Linked DNA regions of Anaeromyxobacter diazotrophicus. The protein of the gene in region 1 binds, or shares a complex with, the protein of each later gene. Links are inferred from orthologs where the notes say so. Each region holds a gene or a part of one and is shown in the gene's direction. Other genes may lie near its edges.

Region 1 (3,191 bases):
TCTTCAACATGATCCCCGTCCCGCCGCTCGACGGCAGCCGCGTGCTGGAGGGCATGCTGCCGCTGCGGTTCCGCGGCGCGTGGGAGAGCTTCACGCGCTTCGCCCCGTTCGTGCTCATCGCCGTCTTCATCGGCGCCCGGTACATCATGGCCGGGCCGATGGGGGCCGTGTACGGGCTCCTCAACCGGCTGCTCGGCGCGGTCGCGGGCGCGTAGCGAGGGCTCATCCCACCATGACCAAGCCCATCGTCGTCTCAGGCATGCGCCCCACCGGGCGCCTCCACCTCGGCCACCTCCACGGCGCGCTCGCGAACTGGGTGCGGCTGCAGGACGAGGCCACCTGCTTCTTCTTCAGCGCCGACTGGCACGCGCTCACCACGAGCTACCACCAGACCGAGTCGATCAAGCAGGCCGAGCGCGAGATGTTCGTCGACTTCCTCGCCGCCGGCATCGACCCCCAGAAGGCCACGCTCTTCGTCCAGAGCCAGGTGAAGGAGCACGCGGAGCTCTTCCTCCTGCTCGGCATGATCACGCCGCTGGGGTGGCTCGAGCGCTCGCCCACCTACAAGGAGATGCGGGAGAACATCACCGACCGCGACCTCGCCCTCTACGGCTTCCTCGGCTACCCGGTGCTGATGACGGCCGACATCATCCTGTACAAGGCCACCCGCGTCCCGGTGGGCGCCGACCAGGTGACGCACCTCGAGCTCGCGCGCGAGATCGCGCGGCGCTTCAACTTCCACTACGGGCAGGTGTTCCCCGAGCCGGCGCCGCTGCTCACCAGCGCGCCCAAGATCCTGGGCACCGACGGCCGGAAGATGTCGAAGAGCTACGGCAACGCCATCCACCTCGGCGAGTCGGCCGAGGAGACGGCGAAGAAGATCATGCCGATGGCGACCGACCCGGCCCGCAAGCGCCGCACCGACCCGGGCGAGCCCGACGTCTGCGGCATCGGCTTCCTGCACAAGGTCTACTCGACCCCCGAGACCATCGCCTGGATGTACGCGGGCTGCCGCTCGGCCGGGATCGGCTGCGTCGACTGCAAGAAGCGGCTGCTCGAGACGCTGGGGCCGGCGCAGGACGCGCTGCGCGAGCGGCGCGAGGCGCTGCTGGCCCGCCCGCAGGAGGTCGAGGAGCTGGTGCAGCTCGGGACCCGCAAGGCGCGGGCGGCCGCGGCGCGCACCATGGAAGAGGTCCGCGCCGCGATGAAGCTGTAGGCGGGCGGCGCGCGGGAGCGGGATGTCGAAGGCGCCGGCACAGCAGGCGGTCGCCCCGGGCGATCACGCCGCCGAGGGCGAGGGCGAGGGCGCGCCCGGCCGCGCCGCGCTCGACGCCTTCCGCGTCACGCTGCCCTCGGTGAAGGACGGGCAGCCCCCGTTCGAGGGCCCGCTCGACCTGCTCCTCCACCTGGTGAAGGAGCACCAGCTCGATCTGTTCGACATCCCCATCGCCCGCATCACCGAGGGTTACCTGGCGACGCTCGAGGCGATGCGGCAGCTCGACATCGACATCGCGGGCGAGTTCCTGCACATGGCGGCGCAGCTCATCCTCATGAAGAGCAAGCTGCTCCTGCCGCGCACCGAGGTGGCCGAGGACGCGCCGGCGGACGAGGCGGCCGGGGTCGATCCGCGGGCGGAGCTGGTGCGGCGGCTGCTCGAGTACCAGAAGTACAAGGCGGCGGCGGAGGACCTCGCCCAGCACGACCTGCTCGACCGCGACGTCTTCGCGCGCCAGGTGCGCGCGCCGCCGGTGCAGGCGCCGGAGGGGCCGGAGGGCCTGGCCGACGTCTCGGTGTTCAAGCTCATCGAGGCGCTCGACCGCGCGCTCGCGCACGCCAAGCCCGGCTTCGGCCACGAGGTGGTGACCGACCGGCTCTCCATCACCGACGCCATCTCGCGCGTGGCCGAGGTGCTGCGCCTGCGGCGGCGGGTGTCGTTCGAGGAGCTGCTCGGGGGCGGGGAGGAGCGGCCGACGCGGGGGACGGTGCTCGCCACCTTCCTGGCGCTGCTCGAGATGGCGAAGCTGAAGCTCATCCGCATCTACCAGGCGTCGGCCGACGAGGCGGGCGCGGGCGCGGAGATCGTGGTCGAGGCCAAGGCGACCCTCGGCGAGGGACCGGTCGCGGCCACGGAGGATTACCGGTGACCGAAGAGACGAAGGATCCCGCCGCCACGGTCTCCACGGCGGAGCTCGACGCGCTCCAGGCGGCCGAGGACGCCAAGGGCGATCCCGCGCTCGACGAGGTGGAGCCGGCCGACATCGAGGTGCACGAGGGGGAGAAGGAGGAGCCCTTCGACAAGCTGGCGGCCAAGGCCAAGAAGCTCCCCGCCGAGCGCGTCCGCGCCGTGGTGGAGGCGCTGCTCTTCCTGGCCGAGAAGCCGCTCACCCCGGAGGAGGTACGCGCCGCGAGCGGCCTCGAGGTGCCGGTGGTGCAGAAGGCGCTCGACAAGCTCGCCGGGCACTACCGCGACGGCGTGTGCGGGATCGTGCTGCACGAGGTGGCGGGGGGCTGGCAGTTCCGCAGCGCGCCCGACCTCTCCGACTTCGCCCGCCGCTTCCTGCGCGTGAAGCCGCAGCGCCTCACCCGCGCCGCGCTCGAGACGCTCGCCATCATCGCCTACCGCCAGCCGGTGACCCGCCCCGAGATCGAGGAGATCCGCGGCGTGGACTGCGGCGCGGTGGTGAAGGCGCTGCTCGAGCGCAAGCTCATCAAGATCCTGGGCAAGAAGGAGGAGCCGGGGCGGCCCATGCTGTACGGCACCACCCGCGAGTTCCTCGAGTTCTTCGCCCTCAAGGACCTCGCCTCGCTGCCGACGCTGCGCGAGTTCCACGAGCTGTCCGAGGAGCACCGCGACATCGTGGAGAAGGAGGCGCCGCCGGAGGAGGGCCCGAAGCTGGAGGGGCTCGTGGCCGAGCTCGCCGACCCCAACCTGCGCGCCGCGATGGAGGCGAAGCAGGCCGAGGGCGAGGCGGCCCTGGCGGAGCTGGAGCGCGCCATCGAGACGGCGGACGAGAAGACGCGCGCGGCGCAGGAGGCGCTCGAGCCGAAGCAGCCGCAGGCGGAGGTGTCGGAGGCCGTGACCTCGACCTCGACCCCGACAGCGACCTCGACAGCGACAGCGACCGCGATCGAAACCGCGACGGCGACCGCGACCCCGACCGCGAACGAAACGTCGACGTCGACCTCGACGG
Region 2 (4,441 bases), on another replicon or contig:
CGCGGCGCCCGCCGCGGCCACGTCCCGCCCGAGATCCTGCCGCAGCTCCGCCAGCTCGATCCCGGCCGTGAGCACGGCGCTCGTCGCGAACAGCGTCGCCGTCAGCGCCGTGGGCAGGCGCAGCGCGGCCGCGGCGGCCTGCTCCCGGGCGGCGTCGGTCGCGGCCTCGCCGAGCCCGGCCGAGATCGGCCGGGCCAGCAGCGCGGTGGTGGCCACGGCGACGGTGAAGTAGACGACCGCCGCGACGAGGAGCCCGAGGTCCGCCGTGGCGCGGTGCACGCCCGCGACCGGGGCGAACACCTCGAAGCAGTACAGCTCGAGCGCGACCGGCAAGAGCAGGACACCGACGACGCGGAGGAGGAGCGGGCGGAGGAAGGGCATGCCGCCCGCGAGTGTACCGTCGGGGAGCCCCGTTCAGGCAGGCAGCGGCCGTGGGACGCGTGACCCTACATGGCTTGTCAGGCAACGGCCCGGATTCATGGGGAAAACCGCGGGACAGCCGGGACCCACCCCCTCCGTTTGCCGACCCGTTCGATCCGAAAAAGCCCCGATCATTCCGGGGCTTGGTTGAACCGACCCATGGGGTGTGCTACGAGCGATCCATGCGCATCAAGCGCCTCGATATCGTGGGCTTCAAGTCGTTCATGGACCGCACCGTCGTCGCGTTCGCGGACGGCGTGACCGGCGTCGTCGGACCGAACGGCTGCGGCAAGTCGAACGTCGCCGACTCGATCCGCTGGGTGCTCGGAGAGCAGTCGGCCCGCCAGCTCCGCGGCCGGTCCATGGAGGACGTCATCTTCAACGGCTCGGAGTCGAAGCCGCCGCTGTCGATGGCCGAGGTGCTCATCACCTTCGAGAACGACCGCCCGAGCGAGCTGCCGGCGCAGTACCAGGGGTTCGGCGAGATCACCGTCGGCCGCCGCCTGTTCCGCACCGGCGAGTCCGAGTACCTCATCAACAAGGTGCCGGCGCGCCTGCTCGACGTGAACGACCTGTTCATGGGCTCGGGCGTCGGCCGGACCGCCTACTCCATCATCGAGCAGGGCCGCATCGGCCAGATCGTCTCGGCGCGCCCCGAGGACCGCCGCTCCATCATCGAGGAGGCGGCCGGCATCACGAAGTACAAGAAGCGCCGCGAGGCCGCCGAGCGGAAGATGGAGGCGACGCAGCAGAACCTCATGCGCGTCGCCGACCTGGTGCAGGAGCTCGGCAAGCAGCTCGAGAGCCTCAACCGGCAGGCGCGCAAGGCCGAGAAGTACAAGACCCTCAAGGCGCAGATCCGCGAGCTGGAGCTGGCGCAGGCGGCGAGCCGCTTCCTCGAGATCACCGCCCTGCGGCGCGCGGCCGAGGAGCAGAAGGCGGTGGCCGAGGCGGAGGCGCGCGAGCTCTCGGCGCGGCTCGCCGAGGTCGAGGCGGCCATCGACGCGGAGCGGACCGCGCTGGGCGGCCTGGAGGCGCGGGCGCAGGAGCTCGGGCAGCGCGAGCACGAGCTGGCGAGCCAGGCGCGCGTCTCGCAGGTCTCGGTGGAGGCGGCGGCGCGCGAGCTGGAGGGCGTCGGCGAGCGCACGCGGGCGCAGGCGGCCGAGGTGGAGTCCCTGAAGGCGCAGGCCGAGGCGCTGGCGGCGGAGCGGACCGGGCTCGAGCAGCAGCGCGACGAGCTCGGCGCGCTGGGCGGCGCCGACGAGGCGCGGCTCTCCGAGTCGGAGGCGAAGCTGCGCGACCTCGCCCGCGAGGCGGCGGCGCTGCAGGAGCAGGCCGAGGCCGCCCGCGCCGAGGCGAGCGCGGCGCTGGGCCGGGCCGCCGGCCACCGCAGCCAGCTGCAGCAGCTCGAGCGGCAGCGCGCGGATCTGGCCGCCCGGCTGGCCAAGAACCGCGGCGAGGCGGACGACATCGCGCGCCGGTCGGGCCAGCTCGACGGCGCCCGCACCCAGTACGTCGACAAGCTGGGCAAGACCCGGCAGCTCAAGCTCCGCCTGGAGGCGGAGCGCGGCGCGCAGGAGGAGACGCTCGAGCGCACCCGCTCCGAGTTCATCCAGAACGAGGCCAAGCTCATCACCCTGCGCGAGGAGCTGGGCGACAAGCGCGCCCGGCTCACCTCGCTCACCGAGGTGATGCGCAACTACGAGGGGTACGGCCGCGGCGTGCGCAGCCTCATGACCCGCGCCGGCCAGGGCGAGGCGCCGAAGGACCACGGCATCTTCGGGCTGGTGGCGGACGTGGTCTCGGCGCCGCCCGAGTACGAGACCGCGGTCGAGGCGGTGCTGGGCGAGCGCCTCCAGTACGTCATCGTGGAGAGCCACTCCCAGGGCGTCGAGGCCATCGACTTCCTGAAGAGCGCCGCCGAGGGGCGCGCCTCGCTCATCCCGCTGGCGCGCCTGCGCGAGGCCGACGCCTCGCCCGCCGAGGGGCTGCGCGACCAGGACGGCTTCGTCGCCGCCTGCCTCGACGTGGTGCGGTTCGACCCGGCCTACGAGAAGGTGGCGCGCTTCCTCCTCGGCGACGCGGTCATCGTGCGCGACCTGCCGAGCGCGCTCGCCGCCTGGCAGTCGGCCGCCCAGAAACGCACGCTCGTCACCCTCGACGGCGAGGTGCTCGACCCGTACGGCGTCGTCACCGGCGGCCCGCTGGAGGGCGAGGGGCACGGCGCGCTGCAGCGGCGGCGCGAGGTGCAGGAGCTGGAGGAGACGGTCCGCCACTTCGAGGCCGACTTCGCGCTGGCGCAGGAGCGCCACCGCACCCTGCAGGCGCGGGTGCTGCAGCTCGAGGCGGCGCTCAAGTCCCTCGACAAGGACGGCCGCGAGAAGGACCTGGCGGTGCTGGAGCAGGAGAAGGACCTGGCCCGCATCGGCGAGGAGCTGGAGCGCAACGCCCAGCGGGTGGGGCAGCTCGAGGTGGAGCGCGCCGCGCTCGACGAGGGGGTGGCGGCGCTCGGGCTGGAGGAGGAGGAGCACCGGGTCCAGGCCGCCACCGCCGAGGCCGAGCAGTCGCGGGCCGAGGAGCGCGCCCGCGAGGCGGCGCAGGGCGCCGAGCGGATGAAGCAGGCCGGCGACGTCCTCACCGCGCAGCTCATGAACCTCAAGGTGAAGGTGGCCGCCGACGCCGAGCGCAAGGAGTCGCTGGCGACCGCGCTCAAGCGGCTCGAGGACGCCCGCCGCGAGGTCGAGGATCGCCGCGCCCGGCTGTTCGCCGCGCTGTCGGAGGCGAACGCCCGCGCCGCCGAGCTGCGCGGCCGGATCGAGGGGACGCACGTCGACATGGATCGGCTCTCCGCCGAGCACGGGCAGGTCAAGGAGGCGCTGGCGGCGGAGCGCGCCGCGCTGGAGGCGGCCGCGGCCGGGCTGCGCGCCCGCGACGCCGAGGTGCGGGCGGTGCGGCAGCGGGCGGAGGCGGTGGGCCAGGCCGCCGGCGAGGCGGCGCTCACCGCGCGCGAGCAGGCGCTGGCGCTCACCCACCTCGAGGAGCAGATCCACGAGCGCTGCCAGGTCGAGCTCAAGTGGGAGGTGCAGCGCTTCCACATGCAGCGGCCCCCCTCCGACGCCGAGCGCGAGCGGCTGGAGGAGCTCAAGGCCCAGGCCGAGCGCATGGGCGCCATCAACCTGACCGCCATCGAGGAGTACGACGAGCTGTCGAAGCGCCACGCCTTCCTGAGCGCGCAGAAGGGCGACCTGGAGGCCTCGATGGCCGACCTCAAGGCGGCCATCGTCAAGATCAACCGCGCCTCGCGCGAGCGGTTCCGCGAGACCTTCGACCTCGTGAACGAGAAGTTCCAGCAGGTCTTCCCGCGGCTCTTCAACGGCGGGCGCGCCGGCCTGGCGCTCACCCAGGACCCGGACGGCGGCGGGGTGGAGGGCGGCGTCGAGATCTTCGCGCAGCCGCCCGGCAAGAAGCTGCAGAGCGTGAACCTGCTCTCCGGCGGCGAGAAGGCGCTCACCGCCGTCTCGCTCATCTTCGCCATCTTCCTCATCAAGCCCACCCCCTTCTGCCTCCTCGACGAGGTCGACGCGCCGCTCGACGAGGCGAACGTCGGCCGCTACAACGAGCTGGTGAAGGAGATGAGCAAGGCGAGCCAGTTCATCCTCATCACGCACAACAAGCGCACGATGGAGATGGTCGACACCATCTACGGCGTCACCATGGAGGAGCCGGGCGTCTCGAAGCTCGTCTCGGTGAAGCTCTCGCAGCGCGAGCAGTCGGCGGCCGCCTGACATGCGCATCCCGCTCGCCCTGACCGCGACCGACCAGGCCGTCGTCGCCGCGCTGGCGGTGGCGCTGCTCCTGGTGCTCGCGGCGGCGGTGCTGGTGCTGCGGCGCCGCCGCCGGCCGCCGCTCGCCCCGCCGCCGGCCGCGCCCGAGCTGCCGCCCGCCCAGCGGCGCGCGCCGCCCCCCGCCGCCCCGCCGCCCCCGGCGCGGGAGGCGGAGCCCGCGCTCGGGCGCGAGGAGC

The links.
Region 2: the proteins of HWY08_RS10970 (region 1) and smc are in contact, whole or in part, in a crystal structure (PDB 3ZGX), measured with the Bacillus subtilis proteins. The link is inferred for Anaeromyxobacter diazotrophicus from one-to-one orthologs.

The regions. Positions count from the first base shown.
Region 1 is NZ_BJTG01000004.1:494,424-497,614, reverse strand. Bases 301-3,191 are described here. They hold HWY08_RS10970 (segregation and condensation protein A), read left to right. Parts: upstream 301-1,238; coding sequence 1,239-2,144; downstream 2,145-3,191. Other genes in these bases: scpB (SMC-Scp complex subunit ScpB), read left to right, coding at 2,141-3,191; trpS (tryptophan--tRNA ligase), read left to right, coding at 301-1,216. Also shown: HWY08_RS10980 (site-2 protease family protein), read left to right, coding at 1-215; more of trpS, read left to right, coding at 233-300. UniProt on the Bacillus subtilis protein: Participates in chromosomal partition during cell division. May act via the formation of a condensin-like complex containing Smc and ScpB that pull DNA away from mid-cell into both cell halves.
Region 2 is NZ_BJTG01000001.1:387,780-392,220, forward strand. What follows is about bases 265-4,405. They hold smc (chromosome segregation protein SMC), read left to right. Parts: upstream 265-602; coding sequence 603-4,205; downstream 4,206-4,405. Other genes in these bases: HWY08_RS01740 (methyl-accepting chemotaxis protein), read right to left, coding at 265-381; ftsY (signal recognition particle-docking protein FtsY), read left to right, coding at 4,207-4,405. In the rest of the region: more of HWY08_RS01740, read right to left, coding at 1-264; more of ftsY, read left to right, coding at 4,406-4,441. UniProt on the Bacillus subtilis protein: Required for chromosome condensation and partitioning.